Regions from separate parts of the Klebsiella sp. genome, predicted to be linked through region 1. Evidence: predicted binding sites of a transcription regulator. Region 1 holds the regulator's gene; each other region holds the start of a gene.
What was found. Region 1 encodes PurR, which represses purine synthesis genes. Its sites were predicted from a motif close to CANGCAAACGTTTGCNTG; they were not measured.
Positions count from the first base shown of each region.

Region 2: a site for PurR is predicted at 2,907-2,924, ahead of gcvT (glycine cleavage system aminomethyltransferase GcvT). Genes of this name have one in related genera too.
Region 3: a site for PurR is predicted at 1,783-1,800, ahead of gltS (sodium/glutamate symporter). Genes of this name have one in related genera too.

Region 1 covers NZ_JAPUEW010000042.1:97,815-105,492, reverse strand. The annotation lists gene QVF11_RS12445 (C40 family peptidase) at 192-1,076, shown strand; gene sodB (superoxide dismutase [Fe]) at 1,390-1,971, shown strand; gene QVF11_RS12435 (MFS transporter) at 2,049-3,215, opposite strand; gene cydH (cytochrome bd-I oxidase subunit CydH) at 3,383-3,472, opposite strand; gene purR (HTH-type transcriptional repressor PurR) at 3,769-4,794, shown strand; gene punR (DNA-binding transcriptional activator PunR) at 4,813-5,724, opposite strand; gene punC (purine nucleoside transporter PunC) at 5,846-7,030, shown strand; gene cfa (cyclopropane fatty acyl phospholipid synthase) at 7,329-7,678, shown strand, end outside.
Region 2 covers NZ_JAPUEW010000063.1:21,387-29,064, reverse strand. The annotation lists gene pepP (Xaa-Pro aminopeptidase) at 1-210, shown strand, start outside; gene ubiH (2-octaprenyl-6-methoxyphenyl hydroxylase) at 207-1,379, shown strand; gene ubiI (FAD-dependent 2-octaprenylphenol hydroxylase) at 1,390-2,592, shown strand; gene gcvT (glycine cleavage system aminomethyltransferase GcvT) at 3,013-4,107, shown strand; gene gcvH (glycine cleavage system protein GcvH) at 4,131-4,520, shown strand; gene gcvP (aminomethyl-transferring glycine dehydrogenase) at 4,768-7,641, shown strand.
Region 3 covers NZ_JAPUEW010000045.1:844-8,521, reverse strand. The annotation lists gene glpK (glycerol kinase GlpK) at 1-247, shown strand, start outside; gene gltS (sodium/glutamate symporter) at 362-1,564, opposite strand; gene xanP (xanthine/proton symporter XanP) at 1,852-3,243, shown strand; gene QVF11_RS13240 (AsmA family protein) at 3,389-5,104, shown strand; gene QVF11_RS13235 (PTS transporter subunit EIIC) at 5,384-6,943, shown strand; gene QVF11_RS13230 (family 4 glycosyl hydrolase) at 6,957-7,678, shown strand, end outside.

The DNA.
Region 1 (7,678 bases):
AAGAGCGCTTTGCTCATTTTTCATGCGACATGGTTATTGTCTGACGTATTTTTTTGCAATCGTTAACCAAACGACACTTTAGATACAAAAGAATATTAACTCTCAGGGTTTTTATGCTTTAGAATCGATGCGGTTTGTCATTCATCGTCAGGCATCTGTATATGTCTGTAATTTAATCAGGGGATTGCTCAGTGGCGCGTCTTAACAAAATCGCGATTTCGCTCTGTGCATTACTTATTACGTCGATCTCATTTACGCCGCTGGCGCATGCTTCCGGGCATACGCACGCTTCGGCTACGCCAAAAGCACATCCGGCCAAAGGCGCTACCGCAGAGCGTAAGAAAAAAGCAGCCAGTTCCAAAAGTAAGACCACCGCTAAAACCTCCAGCAAGAAAACATCGACCGCCAGCCGCGCAAAAGCCCCTACCCGCACAACCGCCTCAAGCCAAACCGCGCTTAACCGTCAGGTTGCCGGTGCAAGCAAAAAATGCGTATTGCGCAAAGGCTACAAAAAGCAGTGCGCTAGCTCGACAAAATCGGTGGCAGAAAGCAAAGTCGCCAGAGCAAGCGTGCAGAAAAAGTGCGTCGTGCGCAAAGGCTATAAAACCCGCTGTAAACCTGTCACTGATGAGCCTCAGTTGACCATCGCCGATGCGCATAAAGCTCGGGTTCAAAAGGCGCAAAGCACCGCCATGTCAAAGTTAATGGATCAGATTGGCAAACCTTATCGCTGGGGCGGCACTTCGCCGCGAACCGGGTTTGATTGCAGTGGTCTGGTCTATTACGCCTATAAAGATCTGGTGAAGATTCACATCCCGCGTACCGCTAATGAAATGTATCATCTGCGCGATGCCCGCCCGGTCGATCGCGGTGAGCTGCAAAACGGTGATTTAGTCTTCTTCCGCACCCGTGGGCGCGGTACCGCCGATCACGTTGGTGTCTATGTCGGCAACGGTAAATTTATCCAGTCCCCGCGCACCGGTCGCGATATTCAGATAACCTCGCTGAGTGAAGATTACTGGGAACGCCATTACGTTGGCGCGCGCCGCGTCATGACGCCAAAAACCATTCGCTAATTCTGCCTCGTCGCTTCTGCGGCGGGGTAACTCTCTCTTTTGCCACATCTTTTAATTTGCTACTATTACCTTGCGTAATACATGGTTATTGCGCGAACTATACCCAAAATAATTCCAGTTGTATCACAAAACGCTATGCCGTTTTGAACAGCGCTTGCGCTGGCCCCGAAGGGGCGAGGCTTAAGCCGAGTAACGCGGCAACTAAGCGCATCCCCGGGAGCGTACAAATAGTACGTGACCGGGGTAAGTGCAGGCAGCCAACAAAGATGCGGCTGGAAGTATGAAGGGTATAACTATAAAAAGGAGAGTAGCAATGTCGTTCGAATTACCTGCATTACCATATGCAAAAGACGCCCTCGCGCCGCACATTTCCGCAGAAACCCTGGAATATCATTACGGTAAACACCACCAGGCCTACGTCACCAATCTCAACAACCTGATCAAAGGCACCGCGTTTGAAGGCAAGACCTTAGAAGAGATCGTTCGCTCTTCCGATGGCGGAGTTTTTAACAACGCTGCTCAGGTCTGGAACCACACCTTCTACTGGAACTGCCTGGCACCAAACGCTGGCGGCGAACCTGAAGGTGAACTGGCGGCAGCTATCGCTAAATCCTTCGGCAGCTTTGCTGATTTCAAAGCAAAATTCACCGACGCGGCAGCGAAAAACTTTGGTGCTGGCTGGACCTGGCTGGTGAAAAACGCTGATGGTAGCCTGGCGATTGTTTCCACCAGCAACGCCGGTACGCCGCTGACCAGCGATGCAACCCCGCTGCTGACCGTGGATGTCTGGGAACACGCTTACTACATCGACTACCGTAATGCGCGTCCGAACTATCTGGAACACTTCTGGGCGCTGGTGAACTGGAAATTTGTGGCGGCTAATCTGGCGGCATAAAAGCAAACCGCAGAAGGATTGCGCCTTCTGCGGTTATTTTTCACTTCACAGACAATTCACATACTATTCATGAACGATTAGTGGTTAGCAAAAGCCTCTTCTGGCTGCGATCGACCGCTAAAAAACACCAGCAGTAGCGCAACGCCCGCAATGATCGCTCCCATCACGGGTACGAATGCATAGCCCAGCCCACCCGTTATCACCGCACCACCGGCGGCTGCGCCTAACGCATTACCGAGGTTGAAAGCGCCGATATTAACCGACGATGACAACCCAGGAGCTTCGTGAGCCACGCGCATCACGCGCATCTGCAGCGGCGGAACCACGGCAAAAGTCGCGGCACCCCAGACAACCATGCTGATAGCCGCACCAATTTGTGACTGGGCCAGCAGCGGGATCGCCAGCATGATCACCATTAACAGCAGCAGAAAGCCCTTCAACGTCCCGGAAACCGAGCGGTCGGCAAACTTACCGCCAAGGTAGTTACCCAGCGAGAAGCCTACACCAATCAATACCAGCATCGCGGTCACAAACAGTGGCGATGCGTTAGTGATGCTGTGCAGGACCGGTGATATATAGGTGTAAAGCGTAAACATCGCCCCTGCCCCCAGAACGGTGGTCAGCAGCGCTGATAGCACCTGTGGGCGCATCAGTACTGAAAGTTCCTGCTTAACATCAGGCCGCTCACCCGCGCTTCCTTTTGGCAGGGAAAACCACAGGCTGACCATCGCCACCACGCCGAGACCCGCCGTTGCAAGGAACGACATTCGCCAGCCGATAGTTTCCCCCAACCAGGTCGCCGCCGGAACGCCGCCAATGTTGGCAATTGTCAGCCCCATAAACATGGTCGCCACGGCGCTGGCCTGCTTATGCTTCGGCACTACGCTCGCCGCTACTACTGAGCCGAGTCCAAAAAAAGCGCCGTGATTGAGGCTGGTAATAATGCGCGACAGCAGTAGCGTGGTGTAATCTGGTGCAATTGAAGAGAGTACGTTACCGAGAGTAAAAATCGCCATCAGGAAAATCAGCGCATTTCTGCGCGCACGGTGCGAAAGCAACAGAGTCATCAGCGGCGCGCCAACCATCACCCCAATGGCATAGGCACTAATAAGCATTCCCGCAGCCGGAATAGAGACATCCACGCCTTTGGCGATAACCGGTAATAGCCCCATTGGGGAGAACTCGGTAGTACCGATACCGAAGGCACCGATCGCCAGAGCGAGCAGGGGAAAGTTGATTTTCATTCAATGACTCCATCGGGCCGTCTTCAGCGACGGCATCTCATCAGAAGCCAAAAGCATGACATCAATCACAGAAAAACAAAAGTAAACGAAATGGCAAAATATTTTTGCGAAATTGATAATAATGGCGGAAAAAGAAAAGGGAGAACGATGCCTCCCTCATATTGGAATTAGTGCAGTATGGCGGTCAGCCCTGCGGCGACAATCAAACCCAGAACAATAATCGTCGTTGTCAGCGAAAACTTTAAATCTGTATCCATCAATTTTTCCCCTTGATTATCCCCACATGAAAAGTGAGCTTGCTCATTTTTACATAGATTAGCGCAAATATCTTCCGAGATTTAGAGGGATGCACATTTTTGCTCTTCCCCTTTGCCCCAAGATCGGACAAAATCCCACGCTAATTTGAAAGCGTATCGGCCATTGACCCCTTCCTGTCGTTCTGTGTCGTTTTCCCGACGTGATGTAATGATTAATTTTGGCATCAGGGTGTGTACAGGCAAACGTTTACGTACCGATAAACGGACGATCAGGTCAAGGTCTGGAGTGAGAAGTAATGGCAACTATTAAAGATGTAGCGAAGCGCGCAAACGTTTCCACTACAACAGTATCACATGTAATTAACAAAACGCGTTTCGTTGCGGAAGAGACGCGCAACGCTGTGTGGGCTGCGATTAAAGAACTGCACTACTCCCCCAGCGCCGTTGCTCGCAGCCTGAAGGTTAATCACACTAAGTCTATCGGATTGCTGGCGACCAGCAGTGAAGCGGCCTATTTTGCCGAAATTATCGAATCCGTTGAGAAAAGTTGCTTCCAGAAGGGCTATACCCTGATTCTCGGCAACGCATGGAACGATCCGGAGAAACAGCGCGCCTACCTGTCAATGATGGCGCAGAAGCGCGTGGACGGCCTGCTGGTGATGTGTTCTGAGTATCCTGAGTCGGTATTGAGCATGCTGGAAGAGTATCGCCATATTCCGATGGTCGTGATGGACTGGGGTGAAGCAAAAGCCGACTTTACCGACTCGGTTATCGATAACGCCTTCGAAGGGGGTTATATTGCCGGGCGCTATCTGGTGGAACGCGGTCATCGCGAAATTGGCGTGATCCCCGGCCCGCTTGAGCGGAACACCGGTGCCGGCCGCCTGGCCGGCTTTATGAAAGCGATGGAAGAAGCGCAGATCAACGTTCCTGAAAACTGGGTAGTGCAAGGTGATTTCGAGCCGGAATCCGGCTACCGCGCGATGCAGCAAATCCTCAGCCAGCACCATCGCCCGACGGCGATTTTCTGCGGCGGGGATATCATGGCGATGGGCGCTATCTGTGCGGCTGATGAAATGGGTCTGCGCGTGCCGCAGGATATTTCGCTGATCGGTTATGACAATGTGCGCAACGCCCGCTACTTCAGCCCGGCGCTGACCACCATCCATCAGCCAAAAGATTCTCTGGGCGAAGCGGCCTTCAATATGCTGCTGGACCGCATCGTCAACAAGCGCGAAATTTCCCAGTCTATTGAAGTACATCCGCGCCTGGTCGAACGTCGATCCGTGGCCGACGGCCCGTTTGTCGATTATCGCCGTTAATTCTCCTCGCGGGGCCGGCTATTCCGGCGCCCGCAGCCACTCCCTGTTCAGCGTTTCACTGTCGCCAAGGTAATCCAGCAGCCACATCAGCGCCGGTGAAGCGTCGCTTTGTTGCCACGTCAGGCAGCAGGCCGCATCAGGGAATGGGTTTTCCAGCGCCAGAGCCGTCCATTCTCCGCTATCAATTCGCTGCTGTGCAAAATGCTTTGGCACCATGCCAACACACAACCCTGCGCTGAGGCAGGTCGCGGAAGCGTCCCAGTCTGGCACCACCACCCTCTTCTGATTATCCAGCAGCCATGTCGTGCGTTTCGGTAGCGAGCGCGAAGTATCTTCCCGTACTAGCGACGGCCAGTTGCGTAACACATCGTCGCTTAGCGGGCCGTCCATTTTCGCCAACGGATGATCGCTGGCCACCACGCAATCCCAACTCAGCATCCCCATATCGCGAAACGCATAGCGCCCGCCGACGGGAATTGAGCGCGTCGCACCGATAGCTAATTCCACGCGGCCATCAGCTAACGCATCCCAGACACCGTTGAATACCTCCTGAAAGACAATCAGTTCAACGTCATCAAAATGACGATAGAAATCAACGATCATTTGCCGCATGCGCGCCGGTTTGACGATGTCATCGACAGCAATGGATAGCTGCCCGCGCCAACCGTTGGCTATCTGCTGGCATTGCTGACGAGTGATCTGCATTTTTTTGATAACAGAGCGCCCTTCCTGCAAAAACCAGACCCCGGCCGGGGTTAATTCGACATCGCGGTGACGGCGTTCAAAGAGCGGAACCGCCAGCCACTCTTCCAACTGACGCACGGTATAACTCACCGCTGAAGGTACGCGGTGTAGCTCCTGCGCCGCTGCGCTAAAACTGCCGTTACGCGCGACAGCATCAACCACCTCAAGTGAGTATTCTGACCACATATTCTGCCTACAAAATTTTTGAATCCACCTGACAAATATTAGCGTTTCACAAGCCCGAATGCACTCCCTACACTCTGCCGCACCGTACCTGCATCAATAACAAGAGAATTTTATGCAACAATTGCAACAACCTGGGAAAGGATTTTTAGTTTGGCTGGCCGGGCTCAGCGTGCTCGGCTTTCTGGCCACCGATATGTATCTGCCGGCTTTCGCCGCGATCCAACAAGATCTCAACACTTCAGCGGCTTCAGTCAGCGCCAGCCTGAGCTTGTTCCTGGCAGGCTTTGCCATTGGACAGCTTTTTTGGGGGCCGCTCTCCGACCGTTACGGACGCAAGCCGGTACTGCTAAGCGGCCTGGTCATTTTCGCTATCGGCTGTCTGGGGATGCTTTGGGTGCAAGATGCCACACTGATGCTGGCGCTGCGCTTCATTCAGGCGATTGGCGTTTGCGCCGCCGCCGTGACCTGGCAAGCGATGGTGACCGATTACTACCCAGCCCATCGCACAAACCGTATTTTTGCCGCCATTATGCCGCTGGTGGGCTTGTCTCCAGCACTGGCGCCGCTGCTCGGCAGCTGGCTGCTGGTTCATTTCGAATGGCAGGCTATTTTCGCCGTTCTGTTCGCGATAACCCTGTTACTCATGCTGCCTGCCCTGCGTCTGAAAGCGGCGAAAAAGACGGTTGTCGGCACCCAGCAGAAGCTGACTTTCCTTGCCCTACTACGCTCGCGCGAATACAGCGGCAACGTGCTGATTTATGCCGCCTGCTCCGCCAGCTTTTTCGCATGGTTGACCGGCTCGCCATTTATTCTTCACGAGATGGGCTACAGCCCGACCGTTATCGGCCTGAGCTACGTTCCGCAAACTATTGCGTTTCTGGTTGGCGGTTACGGCTGCCGTGCGGCTTTACAAAAATGGTCAGGGCAGCAGATCCTGCCGTGGCTGCTGGTGATTTTCTCCATCAGCGTTGCCGCTACCTGGCTGGTAGGTTTACAGGCTAATGCCACGCTTGTCGGATTAATGATTCCGTTCTGCGCAATGGCGGTGGTAAATGGCGGTATTTATCCTATCGTCGTTGCTCAGGCGCTGAAGCCGTTCCCGCAGGCGACCGGTCGCGCCGCAGCTTTGCAAAATACCTTACAGTTGGGTCTTTGCTTTATCGCCAGTCTGCTGGTTTCTACGCTGATAGCAACACCGCTGCAAACCACCACCAGCGTGATGCTTATCTCCATTGTACTGGCCGGTATCGGTTACCGTATGCAGTACAAGGCCACTGCGCTGGCAACAGAATCGTCACATGCTTAAGGTAATCTTCAGATAGTGTTAAGGTCCAGTAATTAGCTTGCTAACATATTTTTATTGAAAGCCTGTTTTTAGCGGCCTATACTGGATCCGGCATCACATAAATAGAAAGATTAATTGATTTAACGGGAGCAGGATGCGTCCCGTTTCTCCATGGAAGGCCTTTCGGCAAGGGTTATCTCCCTTCCTCTGTTCTACGTCGGATAGCAGCCTCACGGATTGTCCGTGAGATTTCTCACAAAGCCAGAAAAGCGTCTACGCTGTTTTAAGGTTCTGATCACTTGGGCGTGATGGAGAAGCTATGAGTTCATCGTGTATAGAAGAAGTAAGCGTACCAAATGATGATTGGTACCGGATTGTCGCTGAATTATTAGGCCGTGCGGGCATCGAAATTAACGGTCCTGCCCCCTCCGATCTGCGGATTAAAAACCCCCTCTTTTTTAAGCGCGTTTTACAAGAAGGGTCGCTGGGATTGGGAGAGAGCTATATGGACGGCTGGTGGGATTGTGAGCGGCTGGATTTATTTTTCCATAAAGTCTTACGTGCCGGGCTGGAAAGTCAACTTCCCCACCATTTTAAAGATACCCTCCGCATCGCGAGCGCTCGCTTATTCAATCTGCAAAGTAAAAAAAGGTCCTGGATAGTCGGCAA
Region 2 (7,678 bases), on a different contig from region 1:
CGCATCCTCGAACCGGGGATGGTGCTGACCATCGAACCGGGACTCTATATTGCGATGGATGCCGATGTTCCGGCTCAGTATCGCGGTATCGGCATTCGCATCGAAGATGACATTGTTATCACCGAAGACGGCAATGAAAATCTCACCGCAGGCGTCGTGAAAAAAGCCGATGATATTGAGGCGCTGATGGCGGCGGCGCGCGAGCTATGAGCGTGCTGATCGTTGGCGGCGGAATGACCGGCGCGACGCTGGCGTTAGCCATTTCTCGCTTCACCAGCGGCACGTTGCCGGTGCATCTGGTGGAAGCGACAGCGCCGGAATCCGCGCAGCACCCTGGCTTTGATGCCCGTGCTATCGCCCTGGCCGCCGGCACCTGCCAACAGCTGGCTCGGGTGGGTATCTGGCAAGAGATTGCCGACTGCGCTACGCCTATTCAGCGTGTCCACGTCAGCGATCGCGGTCATGCGGGCTTTGTGACGCTCGATGCTCAGGAGTATGGCCTGGCGGCATTAGGCCAGGTGGTTGAGCTGCATGATGTGGGCCAGCGCTTGTTTGCGCAACTGCGCAAAGCGCCGGGCATTACGTTGCACTGCCCGGCAAAAGTGGAAGACGTCAGCCGCAGCGAGGAGGGCGTAAGCCTCACCCTGGACAGCGGCGAGGTTCTCCACGGTAAACTGCTGGTGGCGGCAGACGGCTCTCGCTCCACTCTGGGGGCTCGTTGTGGCATCAGCTGGCAGCAGCAACCCTATGAACAGTTGGCAATTATTGCCAACGTTAGTACTGCCCTGCCTCACAACGGCCGCGCCTTCGAACGCTTTACCCAATACGGCCCGCTGGCGATGCTGCCGATGTCGCAGGGGCGCTGCTCGCTGGTGTGGTGTCATCCGCAGTCGCGGCAAGAAGAGGTGCTGAGCTGGTCTGACGAACGTTTTTGCCATGAGCTTCAGCAAGCGTTTGGCTGGCGACTCGGCCAAATTACCCATGCCGGAAAGCGCAGCGTTTATCCGCTATCGCTGACTTCGGCCACCCGCACGGTTGCGCATCGTCTGGCGCTGGTCGGCAATGCGGCACAAACGTTACATCCTATTGCCGGACAGGGTTTTAATCTCGGTCTGCGCGATGTGATGAGCCTGGCGGAAATGCTGGCGCAGGCCGCTGGTCAGGATCCGGGTGATTATTCACTTCTGAGCCGCTATCAGGCGCGGCGTGCCGATGACAAAGCTGCCACCATTGGTGTGACTGACGGGCTGGTGCATCTGTTCGCCAATCGCTGGGTGCCGCTGGTCGCGGGGCGCAACCTGGGCCTGATGGCGATGGAATTATTTACCCCGGCGCGAGATGCGCTGGCGCAGCGTACCCTCGGTTGGGTCCCCCGTTAAGGAGTTAAACGTGCAAAGTGTTGATGTCGCCATTGTTGGCGGTGGGATGGTCGGCCTGGCGGTTGCCTGCGGTTTGCAGGGGAGCGGGCTGCGCGTGGCGGTGCTGGAACAGGCAACTCCTCAGCCGCTGGGTATGGATGCGCCACCGGCGTTGCGGGTATCGGCGATTAACGCCGCCAGCGAGAAGCTGCTGAGCAAACTGGATGTCTGGCAGGATATTATCGCCCAGCGCGCTAGCCGCTACCACGGTATGGAAGTGTGGGACAAAGACAGTTTTGGCCATATCAGCTTTGATGACCAGAGCATGGGGTTCAGCCACCTCGGTCATATTATCGAAAACGCCGTGGTGCACCATGCCCTGTGGCAGAAAGCTCAGCGCTGTTCCGATGTCACTCTGTTGGCCCCGGCCCAACTGCAGCAGGTCGCATGGGGCGAGAATGAGGCTTTTCTGAGCCTGCAGGACGGCAGTATGTTAACCGCCCGGCTGGTGGTTGGCGCTGACGGTGCCAATTCATGGTTGCGCAACAAAGCCGATATTCCTTTGACTTACTGGGATTATCATCATCATGCGTTGGTTGCCACTATTCGTACCGCAGAGCCGCATGAAGCGATTGCGCGTCAGGCGTTCCACGGCGAAGGGATTCTGGCGTTCTTGCCGCTCAGCGATCCGCATCTCTGCTCTATTGTCTGGTCGCTGTCTCCTGAAGACGCGAAGCGGATGCAGCAGGCGGACGAAGCCGCTTTCAACCAGGCGTTGAATATTGCTTTCGATAACCGCCTTGGCTTGTGCTCGGTGGAAAGCGAACGTCAGGTTTTCCCGCTGACGGGCCGCTATGCGCGTCAGTTCGCCGCCCATCGTCTGGCGCTGGTTGGCGATGCTGCTCACACCATTCATCCGTTGGCGGGGCAGGGCGTCAATCTTGGCTTTATGGATGCCGCCGAGCTGATTGATGAGCTCAAACGCCTGCATGCGCAGGGAAAAGATATTGGTCAGCATTTGTATCTGCGTCGCTATGAGCGCAGCCGCAAGCATAGCGCCGCATTGATGCTGGCAGGAATGCAGGGTTTTCGCGAGATGTTCTCCGGCAGCAATCCGGCGAAGAAGCTGCTGCGCGATATCGGCCTTAAGCTGGCGGACACGCTGCCCGGTGTGAAGCCGCAGCTTATCCGTCAGGCAATGGGACTAAACGACCTTCCTGCCTGGTTACGTTAAGCCCATCACACTTCTCTTTCCCGGCCATCGCGCCGGGTCTCCCGGCTCATTTGAAATAATCTAATCTCACCTCTTTTTTCGCATTAGTTTTATTAATGTTACCTTTTTTTTGTTATAGAAATTAGGTACGTAATTTCGCATAAAATATCATTACCCTCTGCCTTTAAGGTTTATTACATTGTTTTTATGTGGCATTTGTCGCTTTTATTTAGTTAATAACTCTGTAGGTTCATCGGCGGATTTTGGTCATAAGCTAATGTGATGTCCTGATTCAGCTTATGGTTTACTCCCGGTATCGGTGGTAAGTTCTGGCCGAAGAGAACGTTTGCGTCGGCGTCCGTCAGCGATGTCGACGGCGGATTTCGCGGCGCAAAATCGCCAAAAATAGTGGCTGGTTCCGTTTTATTCGATGAGGAAAAGATGGCTCAACAGACTCCGTTGTTTGAACAACACACGCTGTGCGGCGCGCGCATGGTGGATTTCCATGGCTGGATGATGCCGCTGCATTACGGATCCCAGATTGATGAGCATCACGCGGTGCGTGGCGATGCCGGAATGTTCGATGTGTCGCACATGACCATCGTTGATTTCCACGGCAGTCGCATCCGTGAATTCCTGCGTTATTTGCTGGCTAACGACGTGAATAAGCTCACCACGCCGGGCAAAGCGCTCTACAGTGGGATGCTAACCGCTTCTGGCGGCGTCATCGATGACCTGATTGTCTATTTCCTTTCTGAAGATTATTTCCGCCTCGTTGTTAACTCCGCCACCCGTGAAAAAGACCTTGCCTGGATAACTCAGCAATCTGAATCTTATGGCCTTGAAATGACCGTGCGTGACGATCTTTCACTGATTGCCGTACAGGGTCCGAAGGCGAAAGAGAAAGCAGCGACGCTGTTTACCGATGAGCAGCGCCAGGCGGTTGCAGGCATGAAGCCGTTCTTTGGCGTGCAGACGGGCGACCTGTTTATCGCCACCACCGGCTATACCGGCGAGGCGGGTTATGAAATTGCGCTGCCGAACGAACAGGCGGTGGATTTCTGGCGCGGTCTTCTGGATGCAGGCGTTAAGCCATGCGGCCTGGGCGCACGCGACACGCTGCGTCTGGAAGCAGGGATGAACCTGTACGGCCAGGAGATGGACGAAGGCGTTTCTCCGCTGGCGGCGAACATGGGCTGGACCATTGCCTGGGAGCCTGCCGAGCGTAATTTTATCGGCCGCGAAGCGCTGGAGTTACAGCGTGAAAAAGGCACTGAGCAGCTTGTTGGCCTGGTGATGACAGACAAAGGCGTCCTGCGCGGCGGCTTGCCGGTGCGCTTTAGCGATGCCGATGGTAATCAGAAAGAAGGCATTATCACCAGCGGCACCTTCTCCCCAACGTTGGGCTACAGTATTGCGCTGGCACGCGTACCGGAAGGCATCGGCGAAACCGCCGTGGTGCAGATTCGCAACCGTGAAATGCCGGTAAAAGTGACTAAACCTGTTTTTGTACGCAACGGCAAAGCCGTGGTGTGATTTCCCCTTTTGGAGATGAATTGATGAGCAACGTACCAGCAGAACTGAAATACAGCAAAGAACACGAATGGCTGCGTAAAGAAGCTGACGGCACCTATACCGTCGGGATCACCGAACACGCACAGGAGCTGCTTGGCGATATGGTCTTCGTTGACCTTCCGGAAGTGGGCGCCATCGTCGAAGCAGGTGCTGACTGCGCGGTTGCCGAGTCTGTGAAAGCGGCTTCCGATATCTATGCACCCATTAGCGGCGAAATCGTTGCCGTTAACGAAGAGCTGAATGACTCTCCTGAGCTGGTGAACAGCGAGCCGTACACCGACGGCTGGATCTTCAAAATCAAAGCCAGCGACGAAGCTCAGGTTGCCGCTTTGCTGGATGCCACTGCATACGAAGCGCTGTTAGAAGACGAATAAATACGTTTCATTCTTCACGTTGCAGGTGTGTTGGCTGCGGTCGTTCACCCCAGTTACGTACTTATGTACGCTCTTGGGGATTAATGAGAGGCTCCTGCCTCTCACCGGAGGCCAGCCTTCGGCTGATCAAATTCGTTCCCGACGAATTTGTCACTGGCTTGCCACCTGCCTGCAACGCGAATTAGTTTGCGTATTCAGATAAGTAGAGACACCTACGATTCACCGCACGTTTCAGGAACCATCGCTCATGACCCAGACTTTAGGCCAACTTGAAAACCGTGACGCCTTTATTGAACGTCACATCGGCCCGGATGCACAGCAACAGCAGGAGATGCTGAAAACTGTTGGCGCCGATTCGCTTAACGCCCTGATTGGCCAGATTGTGCCGCAGGATATCCAGCTGGCGACGCCGCCGCAGGTGGGCGAAGCAACTACCGAATTCGCCGCGCTGGCGGAACTGAAGGCGATTGCCGGTCGTAACAAGCGCTTCAAGTCGTACATCGGCATGGGCTACAGCGCCGTGCAGCTGCCGCCGGTCATTCAGCGCAATATGCTGGAAAATCCGGGCTGGTATACCGCCTATACGCCTTATCAGCCGGAAGTTTCCCAGGGGCGTCTGGAGTCACTGCTGAACTTCCAGCAGGTGACGCTCGACCTGACGGGCCTGGATATCGCCTCGGCTTCGTTGCTGGATGAAGCCACCGCCGCGGCTGAAGCAATGGCGATGGCCAAACGCGTGAGTAAACTGAAAAACGCCAACCGCTTCTTCGTTGCCGCCGATATCCATCCGCAAACCCTGGACGTGGTGCGCACCCGTGCGGAAACCTTTGGCTTTGACGTGATTGTCGATGATGCTGATAAAGTCCTCGACCACCAGGATGTCTTCGGCGTACTGCTGCAACAGGTCGGCACCACGGGTGAAGTGCATGATTACAGCAAGCTGGTCGCGGAACTGAAAGCGCGCAAAGTGATTGTCAGCGTCGCCGCCGATTTTATGACGCTGGTTCTGCTGACCGCTCCGGGCAAGCAGGGCGCGGACATTGTCTTCGGCTCCGCTCAGCGCTTCGGCGTACCGATGGGCTACGGCGGCCCGCATGCGGCCTTCTTTGCCGCAAAAGATGAATTCAAACGCTCCATGCCGGGCCGTATTATCGGTGTATCGAAAGATGCGGCGGGCAATATTGCGTTGCGCATGGCGATGCAGACTCGTGAGCAGCATATTCGCCGCGAGAAAGCGAACTCCAATATCTGTACTTCCCAGGTGTTGCTGGCTAACATCGCCAGCCTGTACGCTGTATTCCACGGCCCGGTAGGCCTGAAACGTATTGCCAGCCGTATTCATCGCCTGACCGATATTCTGGCCGATGGCCTGCAGAAAAAAGGCCTCAAGCTGCGTCACGCACATTACTTCGATACCTTGTGTGTGGAAGTAGCTGATAAAGCAGCGGTGCTGGCGCGGGCGCAAGCGCTGCAGATCAACCTGCGCAGCGATATTCACAACGCCGTCGGCATCACGCTGGATGAAGCCACCACCCGCGAAGACCTGCAGAACCTGTTCCGTGCCATCGTTGGCGATGATCATGGTCTGGATATCGACACCCTTGATAAAGACGTGGCGCTCGATAGCCGCTCGATCCCGGCCAGCATGCTGCGTGACGATGCGATCCTGACCCATCCGGTATTTAATCGCTATCACAGCGAAACCGAGATGATGCGCTATATGCACTCGCTGGAACGCAAGGATCTGGCGCTGAATCAGGCGATGATCCCGCTGGGCTCCTGCACCATGAAGCTGAACGCTGCCGCTGAGATGATCCCGATCACCTGGCCAGAATTTGCCGAGCTGCACCCGTTCTGCCCGATCGAGCAGGCGGAAGGTTATCATCAAATGATCGCCCAGCTTGCCGACTGGCTGGTCACCTTGACCGGTTACGACAGCGTTTGTATGCAGCCGAACTCTGGCGCACAGGGCGAGTACGCGGGCCTGCTGGCGATCCGTCATTACCATGAGAGCCGTAACGAAGGGCATCGCGATATCTGCTTGATCCCGGCTTCTGCCCACGGCACCAACCCGGCTTCCGCGCAGATGGCGGGGATGCAGGTGGTCGTAGTGGCCTGTGATAAAAATGGCAACATCGATCTGGCAGATCTGCGGGCAAAAGCGGAGCAGCACGCTGACAACCTCTCCTGCATTATGGTCACCTATCCGTCCACCCACGGCGTCTACGAAGAGACGATCCGCGAAGTGTGCGAAATCGTGCATCAGTTCGGCGGCCAGGTTTACCTCGACGGCGCGAACATGAACGCGCAGGTCGGCATTACCTCTCCTGGCTTTATCGGCGCGGACGTATCGCATCTCAACCTGCATAAAACCTTCTGCATTCCGCACGGCGGCGGCGGCCCGGGTATGGGGCCGATTGGCGTGAAATCACATCTGGCGCCGTTTGTTCCGGGCCATAGCGTGGTGCAAATCGAAGGTATGTTGACCCGTCAGGGCGCGGTTTCCGCCGCACCATTCGGCAGTGCCTCGATTCTGCCGATCAGCTGGATGTATATCCGCATGATGGGCTCAGAAGGGCTGAAACAGGCGAGCCAGATGGCGATTTTGAATGCCAACTACATCGCCACCCGCTTGAAAGACGCGTTCCCGGTGCTGTATACCGGACGCGACGGTCGCGTGGCGCACGAATGCATTCTTGATATTCGTCCGCTGAAAGAAGAGACCGGCATCAGCGAGCTGGACATCGCTAAGCGCCTGATTGACTTTGGTTTCCACGCACCGACGATGTCCTTCCCGGTAGCAGGTACGCTGATGGTTGAGCCGACCGAATCGGAAGGCAAAGCCGAGCTGGACCGTTTTATCGATGCGATGCTGGCGATTCGCGGCGAGATTGACCGTGTGAAAGCCGGTGAGTGGCCACTGGAAGACAACCCGCTGGTTAACGCTCCGCATACCCAGGGCGAACTGGTGAGCGAGTGGAATCACCCTTACACCCGTGAGCTGGCGGTATTCCCGGCAGGGCTGAACAATAAATACTGGCCGACCGTGAAGCGTCTGGACGATGTTTACGGCGACCGTAATCTGTTCTGCTCTTGCGTACCGATGAGCGAATATCAGTAATTTGCTGATTAGACTATCTTTTAAAGGCGCTGCGGCG
Region 3 (7,678 bases), on a different contig from region 1:
CCAGTCCGATATTCTCGGCACCCGTGTAGAACGCCCTGAAGTGCGCGAAGTCACCGCGCTGGGTGCTGCCTATCTGGCCGGTCTGGCGGTGGGTTTCTGGCAGAATCTGGATGAGTTGCAGGAGAAAGCGGTTATCGAACGTGAATTCCGCCCGGGGATTGAAACTACCGAGCGTAACGTTCGCTACAGCGGCTGGAAGAAAGCGGTAAAACGCGCATTAGCGTGGGAAGAGCACGACGAAGCGTAAGGTGTGGAGGTATTCCCGGCTTGCGGCGTAAACGCCTTTAGCCGGGCTACCAAATCCAAAACCGCACGATCTTGTAGCCCGGACAGGTGCGCAGCACCGCCTCCGGGTTTTTTATCAGCCAAACATCGGCAACAGCAGATACAGCTTAATTACCAGCGCGTTAACGATATCAATAAAGAACGCACCCACCATCGGCACCACCAGAAACGCCATGTGCGATGGGCCAAAACGGTCGGTAATCGCCTGCATATTGGCAATCGCCGTCGGCGTTGCGCCGAGGCCAAAACCGCAGTGCCCGGCGGCCAGAACGGCGGCATCGTAGTTTTTCCCCATCATTCGATAGGTCACAAACACCGCGTACAGCGCCATCGCCACCGTTTGCACCGCCAGAATAGCAATCATCGGCAGCGCCAGCGACGCCAGCTCCCACAGCTTGAGGCTCATCAGCGCCATCGCCAGGAACAGCGACAGACTGACATTACCCAATACCGACACCGCGCGGTCGAACACACGATAAAGCCCCAGTGCCGACAAACTGTTGCTGAGAATCACGCCGATAAACAGCACGCAAACGAAGGTCGGCAGCTCGAACACGGTGCCCATCAGCAGTTGCGCAACGATCTTCCCTACCGTCAAACAGATTGCAATTAACGCGATACTTTCAATCAGCACCAGCGACGTGATCATGCGTCCCATATCCGGTTTTTCAAACGCGGTCGGCGCCAACTGATCGTCCGGCGTGCCGTCCGGTGAAGAAGAGTGCTTAACCAGATAGCGCGCCACCGGGCCGCCAATCAGGCCGCCCAGCACCAGGCCGAAGGTTGCGCAGGCCATCGCCACTTCGGTAGCGTTGGCGAAACCATAGCGCTCGACAAACAATTTACTCCACGCCGCGCCGGTGCCGTGACCGCCGGAAAGGGTAATGGAACCCGCCAGCAGCCCCATCAGCGGGTCGAGGCCCAGCAGCTTCGCCATGCCGATACCGAGGGCGTTTTGCAGCAGCAGCAGTCCCACGACAACGATCAGGAACGTCCCCACCACTTTGCCGCCAGCCCGCAAGCTGGCGAGGTTGGCATTCAGACCGATGGTGGCGAAGAACGCCAGCATCAGCGGATCTTTCAGGCTCATATCGAAATCGATTTCGATATCCATGCTCTTCTTAAGCACCAGCAGCGCCAGCGCAACCAACAATCCACCCGCCACGGGCTCAGGAATGGTGTATTTTTTCAGGAAAGGGACGGTTTGAACGAGTTTTCTACCCAGTAGCAACACTAATGTTGCGGCAACGAGCGTCGATAAGGTATCGAGATGAAACATAAAAAAGAGCTCCTTATAGGCGCATGATCCATTCACACGCGACGGTATTCCCGGTGTCGATTGCTTCTCATCATGAGTAATCGGGAGGGGATTTTAAGCAGAAGTACGGAAAAAAGGACAGGAAAAGATATTTTGTAGGGATAATGATGCGATCAATCATACAAAATGTTAATAATTCCTCTAAGCCTATTCCCTGTATAAATATTTATCGCTAAAGAATGGCAAACGTTTGCTTTTAGTCTACAGTCCGATAAAATCCCCGCTTTGCCACCTTTGGGATTGTTGTGATGTCCGTTAATACCGCAGAGTCAGAAAATGCGCAACCGGTTGCGCATAAGCAAGTCAGCGAATTAATCTACCGCCTTGAAGACCGCCCACCGCTACCGCAAACTCTGTTCGCCGCTTTCCAGCACCTGCTGGCGATGTTTGTCGCAGTCATCACTCCGGCGCTGTTAATTTGCCAGGCTCTGGGCCTCCCGGCTCAGGATACGCAACACATCATCAGCATGTCTCTGTTCGCCTCCGGTGTCGCATCCATTATTCAAATTAAAGCCTGGGGACCGGTTGGCTCAGGGCTGCTTTCAATTCAGGGCACCAGCTTTAACTTCGTCGCACCGCTGATTATGGGCGGTACCGCGCTGAAAACCGGCGGCGCCGATGTCCCAACCATGATGGCTGCGCTGTTCGGTACCCTGATGCTGGCCAGCTGCACGGAAATGGTCATCTCCCGCGTACTACACCTTGCGCGGCGCATCATTACGCCGCTGGTCTCCGGCGTGGTGGTGATGATTATCGGTCTGTCGCTGATTCAGGTTGGCCTCACTTCTATCGGCGGCGGCTACGCGGCCATGGCTGATAACACCTTCGGTGCGCCGAAAAACCTGCTGCTGGCGGGTATCGTGCTGGCGCTGATTATTATCCTTAATCGCCAGCGCAACCCCTATTTGCGCATCGCCTCGCTGGTGATCGCCATGGCAGCGGGTTATCTGGCAGCCTGGTTCCTCGATATGCTGCCGACCAATACCGCGCCAACCGACAGCAGCTTGATTATGGTGCCCACGCCGCTTTACTACGGTCTGGGTATCGACTGGAATCTGCTGCTGCCGCTGATGCTGGTCTTTATGATTACCTCGCTGGAAACTATCGGCGATATCACCGCTACCTCCGACGTCTCCGAGCAGCCGGTTTCCGGCCCGCTATATATGAAGCGTCTGAAGGGCGGCGTGTTGGCTAACGGCCTGAACTCGTTCGTCTCGGCGGTATTTAATACCTTCCCGAACTCCTGCTTTGGCCAGAACAATGGCGTGATACAGCTGACCGGCGTCGCCAGCCGCTATGTCGGTTTCGTGGTCGCACTGATGCTGATCGTGCTCGGCCTGTTCCCGGCGGTAAGCGGCTTTGTACAGCATATTCCTGAACCGGTACTCGGCGGCGCGACGCTGGTCATGTTCGGTACCATCGCCGCTTCCGGCGTACGTATCGTCTCCCGTGAGCCATTGAACCGCCGTGCGATCCTGATTATCGCCCTGTCGTTGGCCGTCGGCCTTGGCGTTTCCCAGCAGCCGCTGATCCTGCAGTTCGCCCCTGACTGGCTGAAGAACCTGCTCTCCTCCGGTATCGCTGCCGGTGGTATCACGGCAATTGTGCTGAACCTGGTTTTCCCGCCAGAGAAAAACTAATCCTGCCTGATGTCCTGGCCGCGTGATGCTGGCCAGGGCATGTACATCATCCACCTCACATCATCTCATTACACAATTCCTGTCTTGAGGATTGCGCATAATTCGGGCATAACAGCCTTATGTGCCTCGCTCAGGAACGAAGATCATGAAATTTCTCGGAAAGCTGATTCTCTGGCTGCTGATTGCTCTGCTGGTGGTGATCATTGCGGCTTATTTCCTGCTGCAAACCCAATGGGGCGCGCGCCAGGCCAGCGCCTGGCTAAGCGACGGTACCGGCTGGAAGGTCTCTTTCAACAAAATGGACCACAATTTCTCCTCGCCAATGCACCTGCAACTGCAAAACGTCACCCTTGGTCGTGACGGCAAACCGGCGACGCTGGTGGCTAAAACAGTGGATATCGGCTTTAGCAGCCGCCAGTTTAGCGACCCACTGCATGCCGACGAGATTGTCCTCAGCGATGGCACCCTGAACTTCTCGCCTTCATCGGCAGCCTTACCTTTCGCCGCCGACCGCCTAAAGTTGCGCAACATGGCGTTTAATAGTCCGGAAAGCGACTGGGATCTCAGCGCTCAGCGCGTCACCGGCGGCGTCAGCCCGTGGGCACCGGAAGCGGGCAACGTCCTCGGTAAGAAAACGCAGATTCAGATGAGCGCGGGGTCGATGACGCTGAACGGCATCGAAGCCAGCAACGTGCTGGTCCAGGGGAGTATCGATAACGGTGAAGTGGCGCTCTCGACCATCGGTGCAGATGTTGCCCGCGGCACGATGACCGGGACGGCGAAACGCAGCGCCGACGGCGGCTGGCAGGTCGATAATTTACGCCTCAGCGAGATCCGCCTGCAAAGCGATAAATCGCTCGCCGACTTTTTCGCACCGCTGACCACCCTTCCTTCGCTACAGATTGGTCGTCTTGATATGACCGACGCCAGCCTGCAGGGGCCTGACTGGGCGGTCGCTAGCCTCGACCTTAATCTGCGCAATCTAACCCTGAGCCACGGCGACTGGCAAAGTCAGGAGGGTACGCTGTCGATGAATGCCAACGAGTTTATTTATGGCTCACTGCATTTCCTCGACCCGATCCTCAACGCCAGTTTCTCACCGCAGGGTATCGCGCTGCGCCAGTTCACCTCTCGCTGGGAAGGCGGGATGGTGCGCACTTCCGGCAACTGGCTGCGTGCTGGTCATGCTTTGGTTCTGGATGACGCCGCGTTCGCCGGGCTGGAATACACGTTGCCGGCTAACTGGAAGCAACTATGGATGGAACAACTGCCGGAATGGTTACAGAGCCTGACCCTGAAGAAGTTCAGCGCCAGCCGCAATTTGGTCATTGATATTGAACCTGAATTTCCATGGCAGATCACCGCCCTCGACGGCTACGGCGGCGAGCTACAGCTGGTGAAGGACCGCAGTTGGGGTATATGGAACGGCAGCGCGACGCTGAACGCCGCTGCCGCCACCTTTAACCGCATTGACGTTCGCCGCCCATCGCTGAAGCTGAGCGCCAACGCCTCAACGGTGAACGTTAACGAGCTTAGCGCCTTTACCGAGCACGGGATCCTGCAAGCCACAGCGGCGGTATCGCAACTTCCGCAGCGCCTGGTCAATCTGAGCCTGAACGGTCGCGGCGTGCCGCTGAATATTTTGCAGGCGTGGGGCTGGCCTGCGCTGCCGGTTTCCGGCGACGGCAATCTCCAGCTGACGGCAACCGGCAGCGTGCTCGCGGATGCGCCGCTGAAGCCGACCGTCAACGGTCAACTCAGCGCAATTAATATGGAGAAGCAGCAGGTTGCGCAGGTGATGCGCAACGGCGAAGTCACCAGTACCCAGGCTCCTTCTGCTCCGGTAATTTCTACCCCCTAGTTTCCCCTCACCCTCTCCCCGGCGGGGAGAGGGAACCGCCCTCTGCACTCTTTATTTTTTAAGCCCCTGTTTTATGCCCACACCGAGCGCCCCCCTCTTCCTTCCAGGGAGAGGGATGGGTGAAGGTAATATTCCAATGAAACCTGTTGCCATTTAGCGGCTATTTGTACCTATTTTCCGCAACCTGTTCCTTTCAAATAATGGACTTGCTATAACAAAAACACTGGAAGTTAAAAAAATAATTAAAGTCCCTGAACCTACAAAAATAAAGGAACAACCATGTCTGTAATACGTCAACGTATTATGGAGAATATGCAAAAATTCTCCAGAGCAATGATCGGGGCTGTATTGTTCTTACCGGTCATCGGCTTAATTCTGGCACTCAGCTCTGTCTTAACCAACCCAACATTAATTTCGGAAACCAGTTTTTTACACCAGCTCGGGCAGCTCCTCGGAGACACCTTCTGGCCCTTATTTGGCAACCTTGGATTACTATTTTGCGTCGGCATCAGTTATGGCCTGGCGAAAGATAAAAAAACCGAAGTCGCGCTGGTTTCGGTGATGTGCTTTATCATGTTCCTTGGCGCCAACCACTCCTGGCTGGAGCACACCAACGGCCTCGCGGAAAAAATTAACGGCGAATATTACGGCACCGGGCAAACCCAGCTGTTAGGTTTTGTTGTGGTCGATATGGGGGTCTTTCTCGGGATTATTCTCGGCTGCACCATTGCCTGGGTGCATAACAAAGTGTCGACCATTGAGCTGCCCGGCGCGCTCTCTATGTACGGTGGCGCGAAGTTAACGCTGGTGGCGATGACGCCGGTCGTCATCTTCTATGCTATCGCCTTTACCTGGATCTGGCCGTTCATGACCCACGGCATCGCGGCGCTGACAGGATTTATGAAGAACGCTGGCGTGGCTGGGGTCTTCGTCTACGGCTTCTTCGAAAAATTCCTTATTCCTACCGGCCTGCACCACTTCGTCTGGTCGCCGTTCCAGCTCACGCAAATCGGCGGCACGCTGAACGTCGACGGGCAGGTAGTTTCCGGTACTCAGGCCATTTTCCTCGCCTATATGCGTCACCCGGATCTGACTCCGGTGATGAACGAAGCTTTGCGCTTCTCGCAGCAGGGAATGACCACCATCTTCGGCCTCGCCGGTGCGTCGCTGGCGTTCTACCACACGGCAAAGCCGGAGAAAAAAATGATGGCCAAAGCAATCCTGCTGCCCGCCATTATTACCTCGATGCTGACCGGTATCACCGAGCCCATTGAGTTTACTTTCTTGTTTGTTTCACCGCTGCTGTGGGTGATTCACGCCACCCTGACCGCGGCCTCGCAGGCGATTTGCGATATTTTTACCGTTCGTCCCTGGGGCGCATCCGGGCTGATTGAGTTCCTGATTTACAACCTGCCGCTGCCGGTATCCCTGACGCGCTGGCCCGGCTACGTACTTATCGGTATCGGTCAGTTTGCGGTCTACTACGTTATCTTCCGTACTCTGGTGGTTAAGCTAAATCTCAAAACACCGGGTCGTGAAGACGATGAAAATGTGAAGTTATATAGCAAGGCGGATTATCGTAAAAAAATGGGTGAACCGCAGTCGGTAACCAATGAAATTATCAATGGCTTAGGCGGTAAAGAGAACATTATTTCCGTCGACAACTGTTTCACCCGTCTGCGCGTCGCGATTCATAATATGGAGCTGGTTGACGATGCCATATTAAAAAGCACCGGCGCAAATGGTGTAGTACGAAATCGTAATGAAGTTCAGGTTATTTACGGCGTCAAAGTGGGACAGGTTCGTTCCCGGGTTGATAGCTGGCTAGCAGAAAATTAATTGGGAGTTATTTATGAAATTAACCGTATTAGGCGGGGGCGGCGTTCGCTCTGCATTCCTGGCAAAGTCTCTGGCATATAACGCGCACCGCATTGGTTTAAAGGAAGTGGTATTTCTCGACAGCTCTGCCGATAACCTGGCTGTATTTGGCGAAATCGCCCGCTATGTGTTTAATGCCATTCGCCCGGATATTCACTTTAGCATTACCAGCGACCCGGTATCAGCGCTAAAAAACAGCCACTATGTGATAACCACCCTGCGCGTAGGCGGCGATGAGAGCCGGATCCGCGACGAGCGGATCGCGCTGGAAAATAACACCCTCGGCCAGGAGACCACTGGTGCAGGCGGGTTCGCCATGGCGATGCGCTCTATTCCGGCGATTCTCAATTACTGCCGCCTGATTGAAGAGCACGCTGCCGAAGACGCCATTCTGTTTAACTTCACCAACCCATCAGGGCTGGTCACCGAGGCGATTATCAAATCCGGCTTTAAGCGCCGGGTGTACGGTATCTGCGACGCCCCGTCGGAGCTTATTCGCGAGCTGCCGGAAATCCTCGGCTGCGACGAACACGACCTCGGCGTCGAGTGCTATGGGCTGAACCACTTCTCCTGGTTTACCCATTTCACCGTACGCGGCGAAGATGTCACCGAGCGGCTGATCGCCAGCCCGGATTTATACCGCAAAACGGCGATGCAGTACTTTTCGCCGGAGCTGGTCCAGCTGTGTGATAAGCA